4 regions of the Heyndrickxia sp. FW510-T9 genome follow, and region 1 is predicted to be linked to each of the others. Evidence: a T-box and tRNA genes for the amino acid it is inferred to sense, from the RefSeq annotation. Region 1 holds a T-box; the other regions hold tRNA genes.

Region 1 (5,724 bases):
ACTTTATGGTAGCGTATAACATAAATAATAGTTAGTACATTTATAGGAAATTATTAATTTATTGAATAGATGAAGTTTCAAACTATTGAATCGATTAATGTGAAAGGATATGAAGCAAATGAAGATATCCGTAATCATTCCGGTGTTTAATACAGCAGAATTTTTGCCGGAATGCTTGGAGTCAGTAATAGATCAGACATATAACAACATAGAAATAATAGTAATTAATGATGGATCTACTGATAATTCCTCCAACATTATAGAAGAATACGCAAAAAAGGATACTAGAATTATTAGTAGTTCTTTCCCTTTTCGAAAGGGTGTTGGTGCTGCTAGAAACTATGGTGTAAGTCAATCTACTGGCAATTATATATACTTTTTGGATAGTGATGATTATATTGAAAGTTCTACATTAGAGAAACTCCTAGACAATATTAACGACTGTAGTCTCATAGCCGGTCGAAATAAAAAAATCAAAAAGAAAAAAGATACATATCAATTAGATGAAATTGAGAGTAGGGTAATTTCCAAAAACAGTCTGTCACATTTCAAAAAAATATCCATCACTCATCATTTAATCTCAAAAGAATTTTTTATATCAAACAATTTTCTTTTCAGTGAAAATGTAAATTGCTACTCAGAATTACCAGTTATTAATGCTATATTAAAATTGATAGATGAAATACCATATGTGAATGATAGCTTGTATTTCAAAAGACTAAGAAATGACCCAATTTCAAATCCGGCATTAATGCAATCTAGTAGAGAACAAAAATTATTAGATTTTATTTCTGTATATAATGATTTAAAGGACAAGGAAGAGGAAAATTCGCTAATTGATAAATTCTTAGATCGGAAATTTCTAAATATTTATCGAAAAAATATTGTCATGTTATTTGCTAATAAAAGCAATATTGATAACTATTTTGATTTATTATCTGATTCTGCAAAAAAGATTTCCCAAAAAAATATAAAAAATACGAACATTGTTGTGAAGAGGGAAATAAAATTATTAGCAAATGAGAAGAAAGAAAAATTTTCGAAATTATTATCATTTCATCATATTGCTAGGAATTTAAAGCGTGCAATTAGTGGAAGAACTAAAATGCGCTTATTTATTTATAATTCCATTTTGTTAAAAATGCCGATGAGAGAAAAAACGATTGTTTTTGAAAGCTTCTTAGGAAAGAATTACTCGGATAGTCCTAAATACATATATGAATACATGAATAATGAAAACTTGGATTTTGAGTATGTATGGATATTTAATCGAAAGGTCAAAGATATTCCAGGGAACCCAAAACAAATTAAACGTTTTAGTTTATCTTATTATTATTATTTGGCAACTGCGAAATATTGGGTTAGTAACTCAAGATTGCCGCTTCATTTAAAGAAAAGAGAGGGTAATATATATCTTCAAACATGGCATGGCACTCCATTAAAAAAGCTAGTCTTTGATATGAATGATATATACTCTGCTAATCCCAATTATAAAAAGCATTTCTATGAACAATCTAGAAGATGGGATTATCTTATTTCACCAAATCAATACTCTACCGATATCTTTAAGAGGGCATTCAAATTTGATAAGACCGTTTTGGAATTTGGCTATCCTAGAAATGACATTTTGTATCACAAAGACCGGGATTCTATAGCTAACAATATAAAGCGAAAATTAGGTATTCCATCGGATAAGAAAGTTGTATTATATGCTCCGACTTGGCGAGATGACGAATTTTATGAACCAGGTAAATATAAATTTAATTTGCAGCTAAATCTCCAAGAAATGAAAGAAAAACTGGGAGATCAATATGTTATCCTGTTGCGAATGCATTATTTCATCGCAGATAATATTGAAACTACAGGAGCGGAAGGATTTGCATATAACTTATCGAAATACGATGATATTGCAGAGCTCTATTTAATATCCGATATATTAATCACTGACTACTCTTCTGTCTTTTTTGACTATGCAAATTTAAAAAGACCAATTTTATTCTATACATATGATCTTGAAAAATACCGGGATACATTAAGAGGGTTTTATATTAATATTGAAACTGATGTCCCTGGTCCACTGCTATATACTTCAGAACAGGTTATTGATGCAGTGATGAATATTGAGAATGTAATAGAAAAATATAAGGATCGTTATGAGAAATTTTATCAAACGTATTGTGATTGGGATAATGGAGATGCATCTGTGAAAGTTGTAGAGAACGTTTTTTTACAAGAGACTAAGCAGCTTTATAAGGATAATAGTCTCACAATGAATAATTAGTTTTGTCTTCTTTAAATTAAGTTCAAAGGAAGCTAATTTTTCTGTCTAAATTTTAAAGTTTGACTTTTTTATGGAATCGGATATAATGTTTTCAATATATTTTATATTCGAGGATTGGGAGAGTAACTGTTGAAGAACGTCAAAGCGAGCCGGAATGGTGGGAGCCGGTACAGTGTTAACAGTGAAACGGACCCATAAGAATGATTTCTGAATGGTTAGTAGGAAGTCACGGCTAAGACCGTTATCTTTTGAGTGGTTAAATGTATGTTTAACAACAAGAGTGGTACCGCGAATGCAAAAGCCTTCGTCTCTTTTTTAGAGACGAAGGCTTTAATTTTTTTAAAGGAGGTTTTTTAAAGTGATAAGCCAGTTGATTACAAGCAGTATCGAAAAAACTGTGAAGGATCTTTTGGATGAAAAGGGTCTTAGCAGTAACGATGACTTAAAAATTAGTGTCGAGCAGCCAGCTCATTTAGAGCATGGTGACTATTCTACGAATGTTGCTATGCAGCTTGCCAAAGTCTTTCGCAAGCCACCAATACAAATTGCGAACATATTGAAAATCAAACTGGAACAAGACGGTTTCATAGATAATTTGGTTCGAAAAATCGAAATTGCCTCTCCAGGATTTATTAATATGTATATCGATTGGAGCGAATGGGCTAAGAGAGAATTTACTTTACCACCTAGTAATGGAGAAAAGGTAGTATTAGAGCATACATCCATCAATCCTAACAAATCTGCACATATTGGTCACCTAAGAAACGCTTGTATTGGCGATTCCCTCGTGAGACTCTTAAAAAGAGCTGGATATAATGTGGAAGTGCATAATTATATTGATGACTTGGGAAATCAGCTTGCTGACACGGTTGTTGGTTTATTGAATATTTCTCATAAAAATGAGCAATCACGTTTTGGCGATTATTGCTGGGATATTTATTCTAAAGTGAATAAAGAATACAAACAAAACCCAAAATTACTTGAACAAAGGATAAATGTACTTCATTCGTTGGAGACAGGGAACGAGAACTTATCTTGGATAGGGCTACTAGTAGCTGAAGGGATTGTCCATGAACATCTTGAAGAAATGAATGAATTTGGCATTGTCTATGATTTGCTGGTATGGGAAAGCAATATTGTTAGGGAAGGATTTTGGGAATCAGCTTTTAGCTTACTAAACGAAACTTCGCAATTTTATCAAGAAACTTCCGGCAAATTAAAAGGGTGTTGGGTATTAAAACAACCTTCATCAGATGTAGACAATACAGAATCAGATCATAGTATGGATAAAGTGTTAGTCCGTTCAAACGGTATATTGACCTATACAGCTAAAGATATTGCTTATCATCTATGGAAATTTGGCTTACTAGAAAAGGACTTCCAATACAAACGCTTTTCAGAAGGGCTTTGGACGACGAATCGGAAAGGAATCCATACACCATTTGGTCAAGCGGATATCGTAATAAATGTCATTGATCACAGACAAGAATATCCGCAAACAATGGTAAAGCAAGCACTTGAAAACTTAGGATATAGCAAACAAGCGGAGAAGCTTCGTCATGTCAGTTATGGAGTAGTTTCATTAAGTCCAGGGGCTGCAGAGGAACTTGGAATAGATACTACAGATGGCAAATCGTCGTACGCAATGTCCGGAAGACAGGGAATTGGGATCAAAATATCCGATTTACTGGATCTGATGGAAGAGATAATTGAGAAGAAACGTTCAGATAAGAATGGTTTGCCTAGCAGAATGATTGCAGCAGCAGCTATTCGTTACTACCTACTTCGATTTAGCTTATTAACCGAGGTCGTTTTTGATATCCAACAGGCGACAGAAGTAACCGGAAATACTGGTGTATATTTAATGTATTCTCATGCCCGTGCAGTTAGCATCTTGAATAAAGCTGAGGATGAATTAAATATGAAGCCAAAAGTACCGGCCACGATAAATCAAATGGAAAAACCTGAATACGCATTACTGAGACATATTGCAATTTGGCAGGATACCCTTTATACAGCCTGTAATGAACTATCTCCAAATATGATATGTAATTACGCTTATGAGCTGGCAACATTATTCAACAACTTTTATGTTGTTTGTCCAATAATTAAAGCTGATAACGACAAGAAAAATTTTAGACTTTGGCTCACCTTGAAATTCAAGAAAACAATCGCTGAAGCACTTTCGGTTCTTGGGATACCAGCTCCAAGCCGTATGTGAAATTTATTAAAAAAGAGTAGGGATAAGGGAATAGATTGTCCCTTATCCCACTAATGGAAGAGATTGTGGTTGTCATGATTAATCATCATTTTAGCCCATTCATTTCGATGGTGTGGCGAGCAATGTCTTGGGCCAGTAGACATTCAAGCAAGTAGACTTTCTACAGTTTTCAAGGTTGGACGGGAATTTTTAATAGAAAGGTCGTTCCTTTTCCAATATGACTATTGATTTCAATAGTTCCCTTTACTTTATTGATGGTGCTGTACACCATAAGCATACCGAGCCCTGTTCCTTTTTCCTTAGTAGAGTAATAGGGCTTGCCTAAACGAGAAATTTGCTCTCGAGTCATGCCGATTCCAGTATCTTTAATTTTGATGATGATATGCTGCTTTTTTTCTGAGACATCAATCAGTAAAATACCGCCATCGGAGTCCTTCATCGCTTCAATACCATTTTTATATAAATTTATTAAACATTGCTGGATTTGATTTTGGTCATATCTTGTATTTAGCGTGTTATGAAAATGAAATTGGACATCTACTTTGTGCATGCTAGCATAAGGAATGAGTAGATTTTTTGCATATTCAGTTTCAGCAAAGAAATTGGAATAGACCATATTTTCGGATTGAGGCTTTGCAAAGGAAAGATAATCACTCACGATTTTCTCTGCTCGATGTAATTCTTGTAAAGATAATTCAATATACCTCCTTTCTTCCTGTGTGATGGTTTTTGATTTTTTTAAAAGCTGTAAAAAACCGCTCGTAACCGTAAGCGGATTTCTAATTTCATGAGAAACGCTAGCCGATAATTCACTCACAACATTTAATCTCTCCGATTGTACAAATAGCTCACGATTTTTCATATTGATGATAATTTTTTCAATTAAGACGGTAATGACTAGTATTGCTCCTACAGTGGTCGTTAATGTTGAAAAAGTAATATACCAGAACTTGCGATCTAGTTCTTCATAAAATGTACTTAATGAGATCAAGTAAAGAGCCGAATTTAAAAAACATATAAACCCTGCACAAATCACTCGACTGTTAGAATTCAATTTCACAAATTTGCGGTGTAATAATGGAATTACAAGAAAGGCAACACTTGAAAAAATCAGGGAATTCAGTGTTCCTTCTCCACCAATGTAGAATCGATAAATATTTAATACGATATAAAGAGGAAAAACATATTTATATCCCCCATAAAGTGCCACAATAATAAATGG
Region 2 (5,724 bases), on a different contig from region 1:
CTTTTCTCTATATAAAGAGCATAATGAATCACTTTGTGAATTAATGAATTCGTTTGGGTTAAATAGTAAGACACTTGAAAGAAAAAAAGGCTTTATTACGTACTTAAAAGAAGCAGAAAAAATTACAGAATTTCTGAATGTAGTTGGCGCACACAATGCGTTGTTACGTTTCGAAGACGTTCGCATCGTTCGAGATATGCGCAACTCAGTGAACAGGCTGGTCAATTGCGAAACGGCTAACTTGAATAAAACAATTGGAGCATCCATAAGGCAAGTTGAAAATATTCGCTACATCGAATCATCAGTAGGATTACAAGTATTGCCCGAAAAATTAAGGGAAATTGCAGAGCTTCGAGTCTCCTACCAGGATGTAACATTGAAAGAACTTGGCGAAATGGTATCAGGAGGTACCATTAGCAAATCCGGCATCAACCACCGGCTAAGAAAAATTGATGAAATTGCGGAAAAGCTCCGTGCAGGAGATTTCTCCGCTGCTAATAAATAAGAGAATAGGGGAGTTTGAGATGGAAGAGAGACAAGTAGAAGTAAAACGAAAATCAGGACTTCAAGCACGACCTGCTGCATTATTCGTACAAGAAGCAAATCGCTTTTCGTCTGAAGTATTTTTAGAAAAGGACGGAAAGAAAGTCAATGCAAAAAGTATTATGGGATTAATGAGCCTTGCCGCCGGAGCAGGTGCAGTCGTAACATTAAGTGCAACTGGACATGACGAAAAAGAAGCAATAGAAGGATTAACGAAATTTATAGAAGACGAAAATTAAACGTTTCTATTTAAATGGACTGAAGGACAAAAACCGTTGAAGGAAAGACTAAAGTGTCCTTCATAAAGGTGATGAAGGACAAAAACGGTTGAGAGAAAGTGCAAAGTGTCCTTCATAAAGGTGATGAAGGACAAAATCCGTTGAGAGAAAGTGCAAAGTGTCCTTCATAAAGGCGATGAAGGACAAAAACGGTTGAAGGAAAGCCCAAAGAGTCCTTCATAAAAGGACTGAGGGCTCCATAGGTCCGTCAATTCTTTTTAAGTTTACAATCTTTGAACATAAAAAAAGCCTTTCAAATAGAAAGGCTTTTTTGCTGCTCTTAATTAGTTTCATTTAATTTTCACTAAAAAGAAATTTATTTAGCTTTTAGTGCTTATATTATTTTTTTGTATCTAACTCATTACGAGTTATAATTTTATCAACTAATCCATATTCCATGGCCTTTTCAGCGGTCATAAAGTTATCACGATCCGTATCTCGGCTGATAACGTCAAGCGGCTGTCCAGTACGTTCGGAAAGAATGGTATTTAGTTTTTCACGTAAAAACAGAATACGTTTTGCGGCAATTTCGATTTCCGTTGCTTGCCCTTGAGCACCGCCAAGTGGTTGATGAATCATAACCTCACTGTTCGGTAATGCAATACGTTTTCCTTTTGCTCCTGCAGCTAGTAGGAATGCACCCATCGATGCAGCCATACCAATACAAATAGTTTGTACATCCGATTTAATGTACTGCATTGTATCATAAATAGCCATACCTGCAGTTATACTTCCCCCTGGACTATTGATATAAATGGATATATCTTTCTCCGGATTTTCAGCATCTAAAAACAATAACTGGGCAACAATGGAGTTCGCCACTTGATCATCAATGGCACTGCCAAGCATAATGATGCGATCTTTTAATAGGCGAGAATAAATATCATAGGCACGTTCACCACGATTGGTTTGTTCAATAACTGTAGGGATTAAGTTCATACTTTCTCCTCCTAACACTTTTTATTAATTCAGGACAATACAAACCCGAATGGTTTTTAAGGAAAATAAATCCTTATGTACTTTCCATCATACACTAATGGTCAATAAAGGTCAAACGAAAGCCTTATATTTCTCAAAAAAATATCCTTTATTCATAATTGACCAAAAGTCATTATTTTAAACCTCAAAAAAGCTTGCAATAAAACGTTTTCTAGACTATAATTAAAAACCGTACAGTTCCATTATGCCCTCGTGGTGCAACGGATAGCACGTAAGATTCCGGTTCTTGAAATGGGGGTTCGATTCCCTCCGAGGGCGCTAAAAAAAGTCAATGAGTTCCTATGTTTGTATGAGTTTATATACAGGCATGGGAACTTTTTTGTTGAGTGCTTTTTTATTGCAGTTACCACGCAATGAAAAACACGTAATAGAGGGAATTTATTATGTCGAAAAGAAATAGCGCAACAAGTATTATAGCACTTGAAAAATTGAATCAATAAAAGGTACAGTCTGCAAAAAGCTTTATAGATCTTCACATGCAGAGTATCGCTAGTTATGTATTGAGAAGGGGGAGAAGTTCTTTTACTCTATTCAAAACTTCAACTTTTCCAATTATATGTCCCGAAACTTGTCCATAGAGATTCGACTCTTCCGTATACGCGCCTGATTATTAACGATCATTGCTTAAATCAACTTCAAGATTAGCCCCCCTTTTGTTCAATAAAAACATAAGGACGTGACTGTTTCCGATACCTATTTTCTTCAATGTTTTATACTTACCCACGCAACTTGCACACCTATTGCATTAGATATTATTGGGACACTAGAAGAATGCCAAAAACCGTATCAACTGAAGTGTTAAGAATAGGTTCAGAGACTGTATTAATTAAAAAAGGGGAAAAGAACAGTGCATAGTATAGATAAGGATAAAAATAAAGATCCAAATAGTATTGAGCATGTCTATCGTATTTCTAGCTTTGAGCATGCCTATCGTATTCCCATATTTTTAAGCACGACAACGCATTTAAATAATAAACAAAAAAAGTTTTTAAACCGTCTTATATTAGAGATTGAGAATACTTTGCTGTTTCCACGTACATTACCTTTAAGCGAAAGTTATCCCGAACCTATTTTAACTGATATTCGTCGGTTGATTTCATCTAGCTATGGAATGTTGGCAATGAACTTTCGTCGTTATTTCGTTGAGGTAGTTGACACTAATGTCGGTAAGCCCCCATCAACCATTCCGTTCTGGGAAGGGTCAGTTTATTCACAAGTAGAACCTTCAATGGCTTTTCAATTTGGTCTACCCTTATTATTAGTAAGGGAAGATAGTACTGATGAAAATAATGGAATTTGGGCAGGAGGAATTGCCCCACTCAACACATTTATAGTTTGGGATTCTGAAACTCAAACTGTTGATGAATTCTTTAGCACTGTTGAATGGAGAGAAGCTTTTGCAAATTGGAGTGCAGAGGTAAGAAATGCTTATTATATTCAGACTGAGCCAAAGTTCAAGTATTGATGTGAACGATAAACTGGAATTGTAGCATCAACTAAAATATCTTTGAAAAGTCGAAAATATACAAGATTTAATTAACTTCTGGATTCGGTATCTTTGTTGTAAGGGTTAACATGCATTGAGAAAAACTCAAATATAACGACGCCTAACGGCTTTTTGAACCAATGGTGGTCCAACGGATAGCACGTTCGGTTTTGAAGAACAAAAATCGAATTAGCAGTGCTTTTCGCACAGAAATACGCACTAGGATTAGCAGGTACATTAGCAGTAAAATTAGCGTGAAAAAAGCTCAGAACATTATGCACTGAGCTTTTTTTATATTAGTGAATTGTTGTACATAAGCAGATTATTGATCTATATCTATAAATTTCTGAGTACCTAAAAATCTACCAGAATAAAATTATATTCAATTATTTCTATTTCTACACAAAATCCGATTAATAAATACCAAAGTAGATAATAACACTATTGCCGAGACCCAAAAATAAAAGCCAAGGTTATGTTCCGTAACAATGGATGTATGTCCTGCCTCATCTAGCATCATTACCATTGGGAAAAATGCTTTTATAGCCAGTAATAACATAAATAAATGACTAATGCCAGTTTTTTTTCCTCTAAACGTTTGAACCGAAATGTAAATGAAAAACAGGTTTGCAATCCAACTAGCAGCAGACATCATCCCCGCAAATACGCCTAACCAACCTATTAACAATATATTAAGTCCGCCAAATTTATCCCCGCTAGCTGTTGTGAAAGCGGGTAGCATTAACGAGATACAATACAAAGCCCAAATTACTATTAGAGCAATCGTATTAAGCTTTTTGAAATCCTTTCTCATTAATGTTATTCCTCCTTAGCATTAATCGTCCTAGAAATATGATTGAATCGATTGCGCTTTCTTTTTAATCTATGGTTCTTCTTCACCTAACATGCACCGTTTGTTGAATTCATCCTGCTAAAAGGGGTAGGAATTCAAGTGCTAAAACACCTTTATATTTATGTGAAACCTTGATATATCAACAAAAAGATGCAGTCCATTTTAGTTGCGAATTGGACTGCTAATTTGTGTGCGAATTATGTTTTTGTACTCAAAAACCGAACCCGTTACTATTTTTGAAAGGTGTGTTTTTATATACTTTAATTCGGAATTACGACCCACCCATTTGGTAAGTAGCGCATGCCAACAGCCGTATCAGTTGCAGGTTTTAAAAGCAATTCCCCATTATATATCATTGTTGTAGAACCGCCGCCATCCATCGCAATGGCATTGGTTACTCCATATTTTTCAAACATATGAGCCATATCTGACATAGATGCACCTCGATGTGTCTTATTCCAATAGAAGCGACCATCGGTGATAATCATCACTACTTTCCCGTCTTTTTCTTGACCAATAGCAGTTCGTGGCGCCCAACCCCATGCTCCATCAATTTCAGGTGTTACGCGTGTAACTCCATCCACGATTAATTGTGGGCCAAAACTAACTGCATCAGATATACCTAGGTTTAACAATTGATTAACGGAATATTTTCCTGTAATAAATTGACCATCTTTTAGAAAGCCTCCAACGAGAAGTGGTAAATTTCGATTATCTCCTGGAACAGTGAGAACATTTCCTCGACTTATGACAATTCCGGTCGCTTTGCCACCAGAACCTGTTCCACCTTTATCCACAAATCCTCCACCATTTATGCCGGCAATACCTTGATTTTCTTTAATTAAATCAGATAGTGCCTGCCCCTTATCACTAAATCTTGATTGAACAAGATGAACGGTCGTTGGATCGGAAATGATCAGAACTTTTGCTGTGTAGTTTGCCGTTTCGATTGTATCCACATGAATGTCCAGCTTTTTATCATCATTTTTGTCCGAATGATCAATAGTAGCCACGGTTGTTTGTACCGTTGGCGGGTGATGAAATGCATTCATTAATTTATCAATCTCTGATTTAGGGAGTAAAAACCCTAAGTATTTGACATATTGAGCATGCTGTGAAGACAATACCGTTCCAACTAGCATTTTTCTAAATTGAAACCCCTTATTTGTACCATATAAAAATCCAACTCCTAATAAAAGAAGTGTTAAACAGCTAATTAAAAAAACTCGCAAAAAACGTCTTTTCTTTCCATTCTTTGGATTTCGAAGATGGCGAGAGCTTGGCACGAAATCTTTTGTAATTGTGTCCATACAGATTCTCCTTACGAAGTATGAAAATAAATCAAATATATTAGTATATTGTACCTATAAAACAACCAATCTGCCAATCTACTTTTTGGAAAAAAAATATTTGTTTCTTCCTGCATTAGTCCTTAAATAAGAAAAATCAATATACGAAAAAACTATTCTAGTGTAAAATAAACCTAGAAAGGGGATGTATTTAATGGATTTACAAGTAGGGTTATGGCAGCAACAATCTTTAAAATTGACCATGACACAAGAATT
Region 3 (5,724 bases), on a different contig from region 1:
TTGATCTCCGTTTGGCTTTGGTTCATTCTTTTCATCATATTTCGTTAAATTATTCGATTCGATGATATTGATTACCTTTGCCGCATAATTAGGATCTGTAGCATATCCATCTGCCTGAAGTTCTTTAGCCGCTTGCTTATAATCCGTTTCACCGATAATATTCGTATATTTATTTCGATCCCAGCTCACCCCGTTTTCATACAGATTGGCAAGATCACATAGGGATTCATACCATGACGGATATTTTCGAAAAGCGGTATTTACTTGATAAGGAACATTTTTTCCATTTAAAATCTTATATTCAGTAGTTTGCATTGTGATAGATTGGCTATTATATGCTCCTTTAATTCCAAATAGGTTATTTCCCTTGACCGCAAGTCCACTTTTACCCCAGTTGCTTTCTATTATCGCCTGAGCAATGATTAATGACGCCAAGATATGAAATTCATTTTGTATCTTTTGAGCATAAGGCGCGATATCCTCTATAAAGCCCATTTTACATCCTCTCCTTTTTATATAGTAGATGTAAGTAAAGGGAAGATGGTACAGGCTTTTTTGCTAGGAAAAAAGTATATTTTTTGTAGTAAACAAGCTTAATAATTACCATTTTTGTATTTTCATAATATTTATTAGAAATTTCCTTATTATTCTAGTATTTAAGTCTAGTCCAATTTTATAAATGCTATTGTATTTGTCCGTTTCACTTCTAATATGTATTGCATCTTATATTTTATATTTAATATTGGAGGTGATCATATGTATCAATGTAGACCAGTTAGACCAATTGTTTGTCGTCCGCAATATGTTGTGCGAGATTTTTATACTCCGAGGATAGTCCCTGTTATTCATCCAATAGTGCACATAAATCGCCAAAATATAGTTAATGTTCCACGGAATATTTATCAACCTATAACTAGAAATGTGGTTGTAGATCGAGGATTCCCTAGAGGTGGTTTTTATTAATAGAGAGTTTTTATTAACTATTCCTTACTATCATTGATCCTGTAGAAAGACAAATGAGGGTGACTATCTTTGTAATTTGAGTCTAGTTCCCATGCAGTTAAAGTTAAGGCTATGAAAACATAAAATATATTCGCTTAGCAGTAGTGTTATTTAATATCTTTAAAAATGTTGAAAAGCCAACAAAATTGCTGGCTTTTCACAGTGATTAATATGGTGATTCCTGGTAAAAATAATTTGGCTTTTTAATAATATTTTTATATGGTTTATGAAATATATGGGTTGTAGAAGGAGCCAACGGTGGAATTAGCCAAACCCAATTACCTGTTACTTGTCTTTCCATTTCTTTTTCTTTTTCTTCAAATTTTTTAAATTGTACTGCCGCAGTATGATGATCAACTATACTGACACTACATTCTTTATAAGAATGTAATACAGCAGTATTTAATTCCAGGAGCGCTCTATCCTTCCACAACGTGAGATTACTTTTTGTATCAAGCTTCATTAATGATCCAATCTTAGGCAACAAATTATAACGGGATTCATCCGCAAGATTTCGAGCTCCTATTTCAGTCCCCATATACCAACCATTAAATGGAGCAGCTGTATATGTAATTCCCCCTACTTCAAGTTTCATACTAGAAATAATAGGTACTGCATACCACTTAAGCTGCAAATCCTCAAACCACTCATATTGTGGATGCCGCAAAGGTATTTCTAAAATAAGTTTTTCGGGAATTTCATAAAATTTTGGACTCCTATTATCGATTTGAATAACTATAGGTAGAATATCGAAGTTTCCATATTTCGGCTCCCAACCAAGATTTATACAGCGCTCTGTAAATGCAATAGAATCAGGATCCCCTAATATACCATGTTTGGTCTTATAGCCTGCATAGCGTATCAATTGATGATTCCATATACGCACAGTTTGGTTTTGGCTTTGCTGAGGAAAGACTGTAATTGTAGGCCGAATTCGACCATTATTAGTAGCGTATTCTATATGTTCAAATAGCGCCTCAATAATCTCATCTTCAGAGTTTATATATCTTTTGTCTATTACATGTAAGGTATCCCAAAATAATCGACCTATACAATGATTACTATTTCTCCATGCTACCTTTGCTCCATAAACTAGTTCCTCAGCAGTATGCTCGTAAGATCCTTTATTTTGTATTTGTCCTTTAATCTCTGTTAACCTTTCATCTATATCATGTTGAGTTTTATTTAATTCCTTATAACAAGAATTTATAAATTCTTCAGCTTCTTGAAGTACACTGCAAATCAAAATGAGTCCTCCTAATAAATATAGCTTTTATCCTATAATTATATCCTTGTGAAATCATACTTATTGGGCAAAATTTTATGATTAAATCAATTATTGTTTTCATTAGGAAAAGAGTAAAACCCCTTGTGTGACAAGGGGTTTTACTCTTTTTAGTATGACGGCCCCGAGAGGACTCGAACCTCCGACGCATGGTTTAGGAAACCAACGCTCTATCCGCTGAGCTACGGAGCCAAATTAAATGTGCAATAAATATTATATAGCATTCTGCCATTTTTGAAAAGGATAAATCAAATTAATGTCGAACTTAGTAGGCAGGAGCAATATGTAAATAGTTGATTTAAGTTTAGCACACTAAAAAGGATATACTTCCATCACAATAATAAAGATAACCATTAGTACGATGATTGTTATAAAGGCACCTAGTAAGAATTTTTTCATGGGTGAATAATCCTCCTCATATCAATAATCAAATATTATCAGATTCATTAACGACTATCTATAATTTTGATTAGGTTTTTTTGAATTTTTAGAGAAACTAATTTTATACATATGTTTCCACACATTTCAAACTAGAATAAGGGGTATGTTTATGAATTTTTCCATTTTAAGTGGTGAAAAAGTGAAATTAACCACAGTAACAGAAGACGACTTAAATACGATTAGCGATTGGTATCAAGACCCTGTCTTTTTACGATTATTTGATGCTACTCCTGCCCATCCGCGTAGCATCGCTTCGCTTCGCACTTGGTTTGAAGGACTTTCCAACTCTACTAACCAATTTGTTTTTTCTATTAGAACGATTGAAAGTAACCAATTAATTGGATTTTTAGAATTGGACGGAATTCTTTGGAATCAGCGTATTGCTTGGGCTTCTATCGCGATCGGAGATGAAAAGTATCGTGGCATGGGTTACGGGAAAGAAGCTTTCGAATTGGCCTTACAATTTGCTTTCCATGAACTAAATCTCAGGAGAGTGCAGCTTACTGTCTTCAGCTATAATCAGCCCGCAATACAGCTTTATACAAAATTAGGTTTTACTCATGAAGGAACATATAGAGAATTTCTCGAACGTAATGGAGAAACCTACGATATGCTTTTATTCGGATTGCTTAAGAAAGAGTGGGAAAAAAATTTATAAAAGATAAATAATATTTCTAGCAAATTTAATGGAAAGCTTTTCATCTTTTCAGCATATTTTTTATTATCTAGAGTGTTCTTTTTTACACATGAAAAGGGGATGAAAAATATGGTTGACGCATGGATCGTTACCATTGGTTTTCTAGTTTGTGTAGTTGGATTTGCAGGATGGTTGTTTATCTTTGCTTTGAAATTAGTACTCATATCTGAAGATGCTAAAACAATAGACCCAGTACCGGCACATACCGAATCATTTTATACATGACACCATATTATGGTGTCTTTTTTACTATCAAAATATATTGTTGTCAGCCTCCGTGAACAAGTGAAGTTAGCCCTCCAAATTTCGACAAGTCTTTGTGACATAAGGATTAACTTCGCAAAGAAAGTAGGTAGACAAACATTTACATACTGTTCCAACTAGTTTTATTTCAAAAATCACTTTTACATATGATAATATTTTATTATAAAAAATCGTCTATTTTATCGATGTTTATAGGGAGCATACTTGAATGACAAATACTCAATATGATCAGACACTCGCATTTCTCTCCACTTTCAATGGCCGGACAACTCCACGAGAAAATGGGTACCATCATAAAATCATGGTAGATTTGCTTCAATTAATTGAAATCGATGTTGCTGAATTTACTTTTATTCAAATAACTGGATCATGCGGGAAAGGCAGTACCGCTCAATTTATTTCATCTATACTATCACATCATTCTATTAATCACGGACTATTTACCGGTCCCCATTTGAATGATTATGAGGAAAGATTTGCTGTTAACGGTTCCATCATTAATCGAGAAGAATTTTCCTCCATTGTCCTAGAGATTCAGAAAAAACTAGAGAATTATCTTCAAAAAGAAGATGTCGGACATATGCATATCATGATCATGATTGCTCTTAGCTTTTTTCATAAACATGGGATTAAACTCGTGGTGTTTGAAAATGGGGTTGGCGGAAAAACGGATCCATCTAACATCTTTGACCCGATGATTGCTGTTTTCACCGAAATCACTTTGGATCACTCACATTTGCTAGGATCCACTACCCTGGATATTATTATCGATAAATCTTGTATTATTAAACCAACTACGAGATTTGCGATTTGCGGGATGAATAATGTTCAAGCACGTAATTATCTATTAAACATTGAACATCATTGTGAAACTGCTTTTCGATTCATTTATCGAGATTATGGTTTCATTACGAATTTTAGTGATACGAATGGCAGCATTTTTAATTATCAAGGTCAGCATTATTCTTTGAAAAACATGCGAACAAGATTTCTCGGTGAGCATCAAGTACAGAATGCAAGTAATGCCATTTCAGTGATAGAAGCATTAATTGAATGCGGCTATTCATTTCAAACGGATTTAATCTCCGAAGCAATTTATCAAGCAGCAATGCCATGTCGCATGGAAATAATCGAGAATAATGGGGTTACCTTTTTATTTGACGGAGCTCACAATACATTGGAACTACAAACGTTGAAGAAAAGCATCGAATCACTTGATATGAAAGTTTCAAGTGTATTGTTATCGATTTCTTCTAATAAAGAGGTGGAAAGAATGATAAAATGCATTCATTTTGAAAATGCTTCTTATATCATCACTCCACATCCATTTAAGGAACGAAATATTTCCAAGGAGCAAATTGAAAATTCCTTAAAGTCATTGAAGAATTCACAACACTATTATTTTGAGGAAATGAAAGATGCATTAAACCAAGCATTCCAACAGTATCAAAAAAATCATGTTATCTTAGTTACCGGGTCATTGTATTTAGTTGGTTATGTCAAGGATTATGTGCTTAATGAGGGATAAAAATGTCAACTTTAACAACGATGAATGATGCTGAAAATATTATTTATCAATCTTATTTACGGGCACATCCACATATCCTTAAGACTAAGGACGAAGAGGTTCGAAAACCGGAACTTACTCGAAAATTACTTGATTTGCTTGGTTCTCCAGACAAAAGACAAAGGATTGTGTTAGTTACCGGCAGTAAAGGAAAAGGCTCCACAGCTATGATGCTTGCTTCCTTGCTGCAATATCACGGATTAAAGGTGGGGTTGTTTACCTCTCCACATTTGATTCATTTTAATGAACGGATCCGGTTAAACGGTAAATCGATTACCGATGAGGATTTTATTAGGCTATGCACCAAGATGCACCCTGCCTTTACAAAAATCGAAAAAGAATTATCCCAAAGCGAATACCAAGGGCCAGTCGGTCTCACACTTGCTATTGCTGTTATGTATTTTAAAGAACAAGACACAGACATCAATATTATTGAATGTGGCCGCGGGGGGAAATATGATGATACTA
Region 4 (5,724 bases), on a different contig from region 1:
TTGCATTGTACCATATTTTTATGTAGGACAGGAAATGATAAAGCTTATTTAATTATTATTCGCCATGATTATGTAAAAATCCTACTTATTCCAGACTCTCCTGAAATTATGGTTTATATTCCATTTTATCTTTATTTTTTTTGGGTATTATTTATCATATGTAAAAATTTTTATTTTTATAAAGACTCTTTTCATAAACTATGTTGCATTTGTAGGACAAAAACCTTTTAAACATTCTTATTAGATTAAGAATAAAAAACTCTCTAAGAAAAGATGCCCCAACACTAAGTCCACTTTAGGATATATAGCCATTTACGAAAACAGACTTTATAAAACAAGGCACGATTGATTTCGCGCCTTGTTTGTGTGCTACCTATGGTAATATATTTTTATTTTTTTAGATCTATTATTATGCCGCTGTTTTGGCATTTTGAACTAGAAACTCAACAGCTTTACGAATTCTTACATCATTTTTCACTGTATCTAAGCCACCAATTGCATTTTTAATAGCATCAGCAGTCATATTATATGTTTCTGTCATTTTGTTAATTTCTTCTTCTGCTTCTTCGTCAGAAACTTCAATGTTCTCCGCATTCGCAATTGCTTCCAATGTTAGATTAGTTCTTACTCGCTTGCCTGCATCTTCTTTCATTTGAGCACGAAGAGCTTGTTCGTCTTGACCTGAGAATTGGAAATATAAATCAAGATTCATTCCTTGCATTTGTAGACGTTGTCCGAACTCTTGAAGCATACGATCTACTTCTGTGTTAATCATTGCTTCTGGAACATCGATTTCTGCATTTTCTGCAGCTTTTTCAACAACAGCATCTTCTAAAGCATGTTTTGCTTGGTGTTCTTTTTCTTCAACAAGCTTTTTCTTTGTTTTTTCTTTTAGATCAGCTAATGTTTCTACTTCATCGTCTACATCTTTTGCAAATTCATCATCTAAAGCAGGAAGTTCTTTCCCTTTAATTTCATGAACAGTCACTTTGAATGTAGCAGGTTTTCCAGCTAATTCAACTGCATGATATTCTTCTGGGAATGTTACTTCTACTTCTTTTTCAACTCCCGCTTTTGTTCCCACTAATTGCTCTTCGAATCCTGGAATAAAGCTTCCAGTACCAAGCTCTAATGAATAATTTTCAGCCTTTCCACCTTCAAAAGCTTCACCATCTACAAAGCCTTCAAAATCGATGACAACAGTATCGCCGTTTTCTGCTGTTCCATCTTCTTTAATCACTAGTTCTGCTTGACGTTCTTGAAGAGTTTTTAATTCTTTTTCAACATCTTCATCCGTCACTTCAGTGTCTAATTTTTCAACTTCTAAACCTTTATATTCACCAAGCTTAACTTCAGGTTTTACAGTAACAGTTGCTTTAATGATTAATTCTTTTCCTTTTTCCATTTGCTCAATATCAATCTCAGGACGATCTACAGGGAAAATTCCTGTTTCCTCAATTGCATTGGCATATGCATCTGGAAGAATAATATCGATTGCATCTTGGTATAATGATTCTACACCGAAACGTTTTTCAAATAAACTACGTGGCATTTTTCCTTTACGGAATCCAGGAACATTCACTTGTTTTACTACTTTTTTGAATGCCGCATCTAATCCATTATTTACTGTTTCCACATCAACTTCAATAGTAAGAATCACTTGATTCCCTTCTTGTTTTTCCCATTTTACTGACATACCTTTCCCTCCAACAATCTATATTTGATAGTTAAATAATTAGTTTCAATAGATAAGCTACTTACGCAGATTTACCCTATCCATTTTTAAAATAGAAAAAAGAATTATGTTGAATAATACACAATACAACCATTACATTATAACATAGGATTTATGTGTTTCAAGACGGTGCTAAAGATTAGGCAAAGAAATTTCTTCAAGTATACGTAGAAATTCAAGACATTTTCTTAATTCCGACTCTTTTATTTGATAATTTTCACACATATTTTCCTGACTGACTTGTTCCCCGTAAAGCTCCTGTCCCATCGAATGATACGCAGCCATCCATAACATTACATTACTTGGTTCTAACTCAAATGGATATAAGAGAAAAAAATGCTTATCCATAATTATTTTAATTTGTTCATATAGAGATGGGTTTTTCTGTTCAATATTTTTTTGCAATTGATTTCTCAATTCTATATAAAAAGGAGTTTCAAACAACGGCTGAAGTTCAGTAGGGTTAATAGCACTTTTATAATGAAATTTTTCGATAGCTATTTTTTTTTCAAATCCATGTTCCTTAAGAATGTTCAGAACCATGGTTTGAACAAAAGGATGCTGCTCGCGATTACCGAGAAACCTTGTTAATTCTTTTATGTATGGTTGAATGTTTATATTCATTAAACCTGCTATTGCAAGTATTTGTTCATGAATGTTTGTGGATGTTAGGATCTCTTTTGTTTCATGACTAGTTGGATAGTTAATCGTATCGACTCCAAACCTTTTTTCACTAAATTGAAGTAGTTTTTCATAATGATTAAGTTTTTCTAGTGGTATTTCTTTTTCTTCAATAAGGATTTTTATCGTTTCCGCTACTTTTTTATATTCTTTAAGTTGAATTAATACCATTAAATAAATATCAATTGTTTCAAAATAATCCCCGATACCTTTTTTTAGCATATCTTCGCATAATATTCTTGTATCTTCGAAGTTTCCCATTTCAGAAAGGGCAACAAGTAATGCGGTTTCTATATCTGGACTATTTCCTTCCATTTCTCTCGCCTGCAAAAGAAAATTTGCTGCAGTCTCATAATTTTTCATTTCCAACTGTTCTATTCCCATGGAGAGAAGACGTTGTGGCAGACCTGGGAAATAAACGATATTCTCTTTCTTTTTTAGCTTTTTACCTTTTCTCATTTTTGTTACCGCCTTTACCATAATCGGGAATAGTGTAGCATATAAATGAGGGAATTTACAAAAAGGCCTATCATCCAATTTTAATTACAATACGTTGTTGGCCAATCTACACTTCTTTCGCTTCGGAAAAGCTGCCTCAAGCTGATAGACAAACATGTTATTAGGAACAAAAAAAGCCTACCATAAGGTAAGCTTGTATGTATTAGTTTATGGCGTCCCAGGAGGGATTCGAACCCCCGACCCACAGCTTAGAAGGCTGTTGCTCTATCCTGCTGAGCTACTGGGACATTATAATATTTAATTATAAAGTTTGAAATGAAAATTAAGTATATCCCGTCCAGCTCTCAGAAAGATTATTCAAGATGTTGCTCGATCTGTACGCTGAAGTGTTGCTTCGTAGCGTATTCGGTCGTGCTGAGCTACTGGGACATTTTAATTTATGTCATATTCTCTTTAAGACATTTTTTATTATATTTGTATATCATCTGTTTGTCAACAGATTTTAAGAAAAATATTATTAAAACTTTCCTATTGCAGTAAATATTTACTGCAATAGGTTTTTATTATAATACAAATAGATGTCTTAATGGAAGTAGTTCTTGATGATTGTTTGTATAAAATTTAGTTGTTATTTGATGGTCAATTTTTTCAACAATTGCATATGTCTTTTCCTTGCGACCTCGCGGCATAAATATACTACCAGGATTTAAAAATAATGTTCCATCTATCATTTCAGCTCCAAGTGCATGAGAATGACCAAAGAACACAAAATCAGCATCCACTTCTTTCGCTTTATAGGAAAGATTCATTAAGGTCATTTTGACATTATAATGATGTCCATGTGTAACAAAAATGGTATTGCCTTTAATGTTTTCTTTAATATCGAGAGGGAATGTACGATCATAATCACAATTTCCCCTAACACTTAAAAAACCTTGCATTTCATTACTGTCAGCCTGTAATTCTGAATCTCCACAGTGGATCATAGCATCAACTTTATTATGATATTTATTCTTTATCTCACCTAATTCACTTGTTAATCCATGACTATCACTCACCACTAGTAACTTCATTCCCCATCATCCTAATCAATTTAGTATATCTTCAATAATGGCTCTTTTCTTAAACATAGTAAGTTTATAATGATAAATCCCAGAACAGAAATTCTTCATTCTTTTTTGGAATGGATAATAATCTCCTTTAAGAAAAGATGCCCCGAAACTACACCTTATAAAGAAGTTTAAACAATGTGCGAAAAACAACAACTTATGCGAAAACAGTTTCAATCATAGAAATAAGTTTTTGAATCGCTTTAGCACGATGACTAATTTGATTTTTTTCTTCCGACGGTATTTCAGCCATTGTTAAACCCCTATCTTTTATAGAAAATATTGGATCATAGCCAAAACCATTTGTCCCGCGCTTCTCTCTCAATATTTCTCCTTCACAAATGCCAGAAACAGTTCTTGTTATTTCACCAGGAATGGCTAGAGCAATAGCACAATAAAATCTTGCAGTTCGCTTCTCCAGTGGTACTTGCTCCATTTCGGAAAGCACCTTGCGAATATTTGCTTCATCATTCTTGTCGCTACCTGCAAACCTAGCGGAGAAAATACCTGGTCTACCATTTAATGCATCTACGATTAGACCGCTATCATCCGAGATAACCATTGTTTGAAACTGCTTAGCTATTGCTTCCGCTTTTAAAATTGCATTTTCTTCAAACGTTTTTCCTGTCTCTTCAATATCAGAAACATCAGGAAAATCTAACAAAGTTAGTACCTTAATTTCATATGGAGAAAACAGTTTTTCAAATTCTTTCGCTTTTCCTATATTTTTTGTTGCGATAATGACTTGTTTGTTCTCCAGTATACTTTTATTCATTTATATTACCCTCTATTTTGGAAGAAATATCACCGAGTACTTGTTTTTGATAGTCGATTAATTCCTTAATCCCTTTTTGAGCAGTATCTAATAATTGCTGAAGCTCCTCGGCAGAAAATGTGGCCTCTTCTCCAGTACCTTGTAGTTCAACAAATTTTCCATTACCGGTCATAACAACATTCATATCTACTTCTGCAGTACTATCCTCTGCATAGTTCAGGTCTAATGCAACCCCAGTTTCTTTTAGAATTCCTACACTCGTTGCGGCCAAATAATCTGTTATAGGAAATTTTTTAATCGCTTTTCTCTCATACAATTTGTTCAGTGCTGATGTCATAGCGACAAATGCACCTGTAATGGAAGCAGTTCTTGTTCCACCATCGGCTTGAATCACGTCGCAGTCTATCCAGACAGTCCTCTCACCAATTTGCTCCAAATCAACAACAGCCCTTAATGCCCGGCCAATTAAACGTTGAATTTCCATTGTTCTACCTGAAACTTTTCCTTTTGAAGACTCACGAATATTTCTTTGCTCTGTGGCGCGCGGAAGCATAGAATATTCTGCAGTAATCCAGCCTTTTCCACTACCCCTCATAAAAGGAGGAACTCTATCTTCAATACTAGCATTACATATGACTTTCGTATCACCAACTGTAATAAGTACCGAACCTTCAGGATGTATTAAATAATTGCTTTCTATATGTATTGGCCGTAATTGATCTGCATTTCTACCATCTACTCTCAAAAATTTTTACCTCCTTTTGAACTAGCGCTGTTTTCGTATTAATTCTACTTTTGATGAAAAAGCAGCAAGACTTAAGAAAATAGCCTACATGAAAGAAGAGGCGGCATGAGCCGACCTCTAGTTACATTCTTTAGTATATCAAAAAATAGTCATTAAAAACTACCTGTGTTAACTTTTTCAGGTCTTGTTACTGGTTCTTCTAATGACTTTCCTTTCTCAT

The links. The T-box of region 1 lies ahead of AC3WJF_RS10980 (arginine--tRNA ligase). A T-box ahead of a tRNA ligase gene usually reads a tRNA of that ligase, here a tRNA-Arg.
Region 2: it has a tRNA-Arg gene. The T-box ahead of AC3WJF_RS10980 (arginine--tRNA ligase) is inferred to sense a tRNA for this amino acid. The anticodon was not compared.
Region 3: it has a tRNA-Arg gene. The T-box ahead of AC3WJF_RS10980 (arginine--tRNA ligase) is inferred to sense a tRNA for this amino acid. The anticodon was not compared.
Region 4: it has a tRNA-Arg gene. The T-box ahead of AC3WJF_RS10980 (arginine--tRNA ligase) is inferred to sense a tRNA for this amino acid. The anticodon was not compared.

What each region holds. Positions count from the first base shown of each region.
Region 1 covers NZ_JBYSWK010000017.1:52,910-58,633, forward strand. Annotated here, with positions in the region: gene AC3WJF_RS10975 (bifunctional glycosyltransferase/CDP-glycerol:glycerophosphate glycerophosphotransferase) at 119-2,281, shown strand; T-box leader at 2,383-2,596, shown strand; gene AC3WJF_RS10980 (arginine--tRNA ligase) at 2,640-4,502, shown strand; gene AC3WJF_RS10985 (ATP-binding protein) at 4,672-5,724, opposite strand, start outside.
Region 2 covers NZ_JBYSWK010000002.1:141,528-147,251, reverse strand. Annotated here, with positions in the region: gene whiA (DNA-binding protein WhiA) at 1-505, shown strand, start outside; gene AC3WJF_RS02035 (HPr family phosphocarrier protein) at 525-782, shown strand; gene clpP (ATP-dependent Clp endopeptidase proteolytic subunit ClpP) at 1,161-1,760, opposite strand; tRNA gene AC3WJF_RS02025 (tRNA-Arg) at 2,007-2,078, shown strand; gene AC3WJF_RS02020 (hypothetical protein) at 2,668-3,285, shown strand; gene AC3WJF_RS02015 (hypothetical protein) at 3,689-4,120, opposite strand; gene AC3WJF_RS02010 (phosphodiester glycosidase family protein) at 4,420-5,469, opposite strand; gene rpoN (RNA polymerase factor sigma-54) at 5,663-5,724, shown strand, end outside.
Region 3 covers NZ_JBYSWK010000009.1:1,299-7,022, forward strand. Annotated here, with positions in the region: gene AC3WJF_RS06675 (glucosaminidase domain-containing protein) at 1-495, opposite strand, end outside; gene AC3WJF_RS06680 (hypothetical protein) at 757-963, shown strand; gene AC3WJF_RS06685 (nitric oxide synthase oxygenase) at 1,169-2,248, opposite strand; tRNA gene AC3WJF_RS06690 (tRNA-Arg) at 2,407-2,479, opposite strand; gene AC3WJF_RS06695 (GNAT family N-acetyltransferase) at 2,838-3,386, shown strand; gene AC3WJF_RS06700 (hypothetical protein) at 3,495-3,650, shown strand; gene AC3WJF_RS06705 (bifunctional folylpolyglutamate synthase/dihydrofolate synthase) at 3,898-5,217, shown strand; gene AC3WJF_RS06710 (bifunctional folylpolyglutamate synthase/dihydrofolate synthase) at 5,220-5,724, shown strand, end outside.
Region 4 covers NZ_JBYSWK010000005.1:21,527-27,250, reverse strand. Annotated here, with positions in the region: gene tig (trigger factor) at 410-1,696, opposite strand; gene AC3WJF_RS04060 (tetratricopeptide repeat protein) at 1,868-2,875, opposite strand; tRNA gene AC3WJF_RS04055 (tRNA-Arg) at 3,086-3,162, opposite strand; gene AC3WJF_RS04050 (metallophosphoesterase) at 3,439-3,948, opposite strand; gene AC3WJF_RS04045 (XTP/dITP diphosphatase) at 4,142-4,759, opposite strand; gene rph (ribonuclease PH) at 4,752-5,504, opposite strand; gene AC3WJF_RS04035 (GerMN domain-containing protein) at 5,657-5,724, opposite strand, start outside.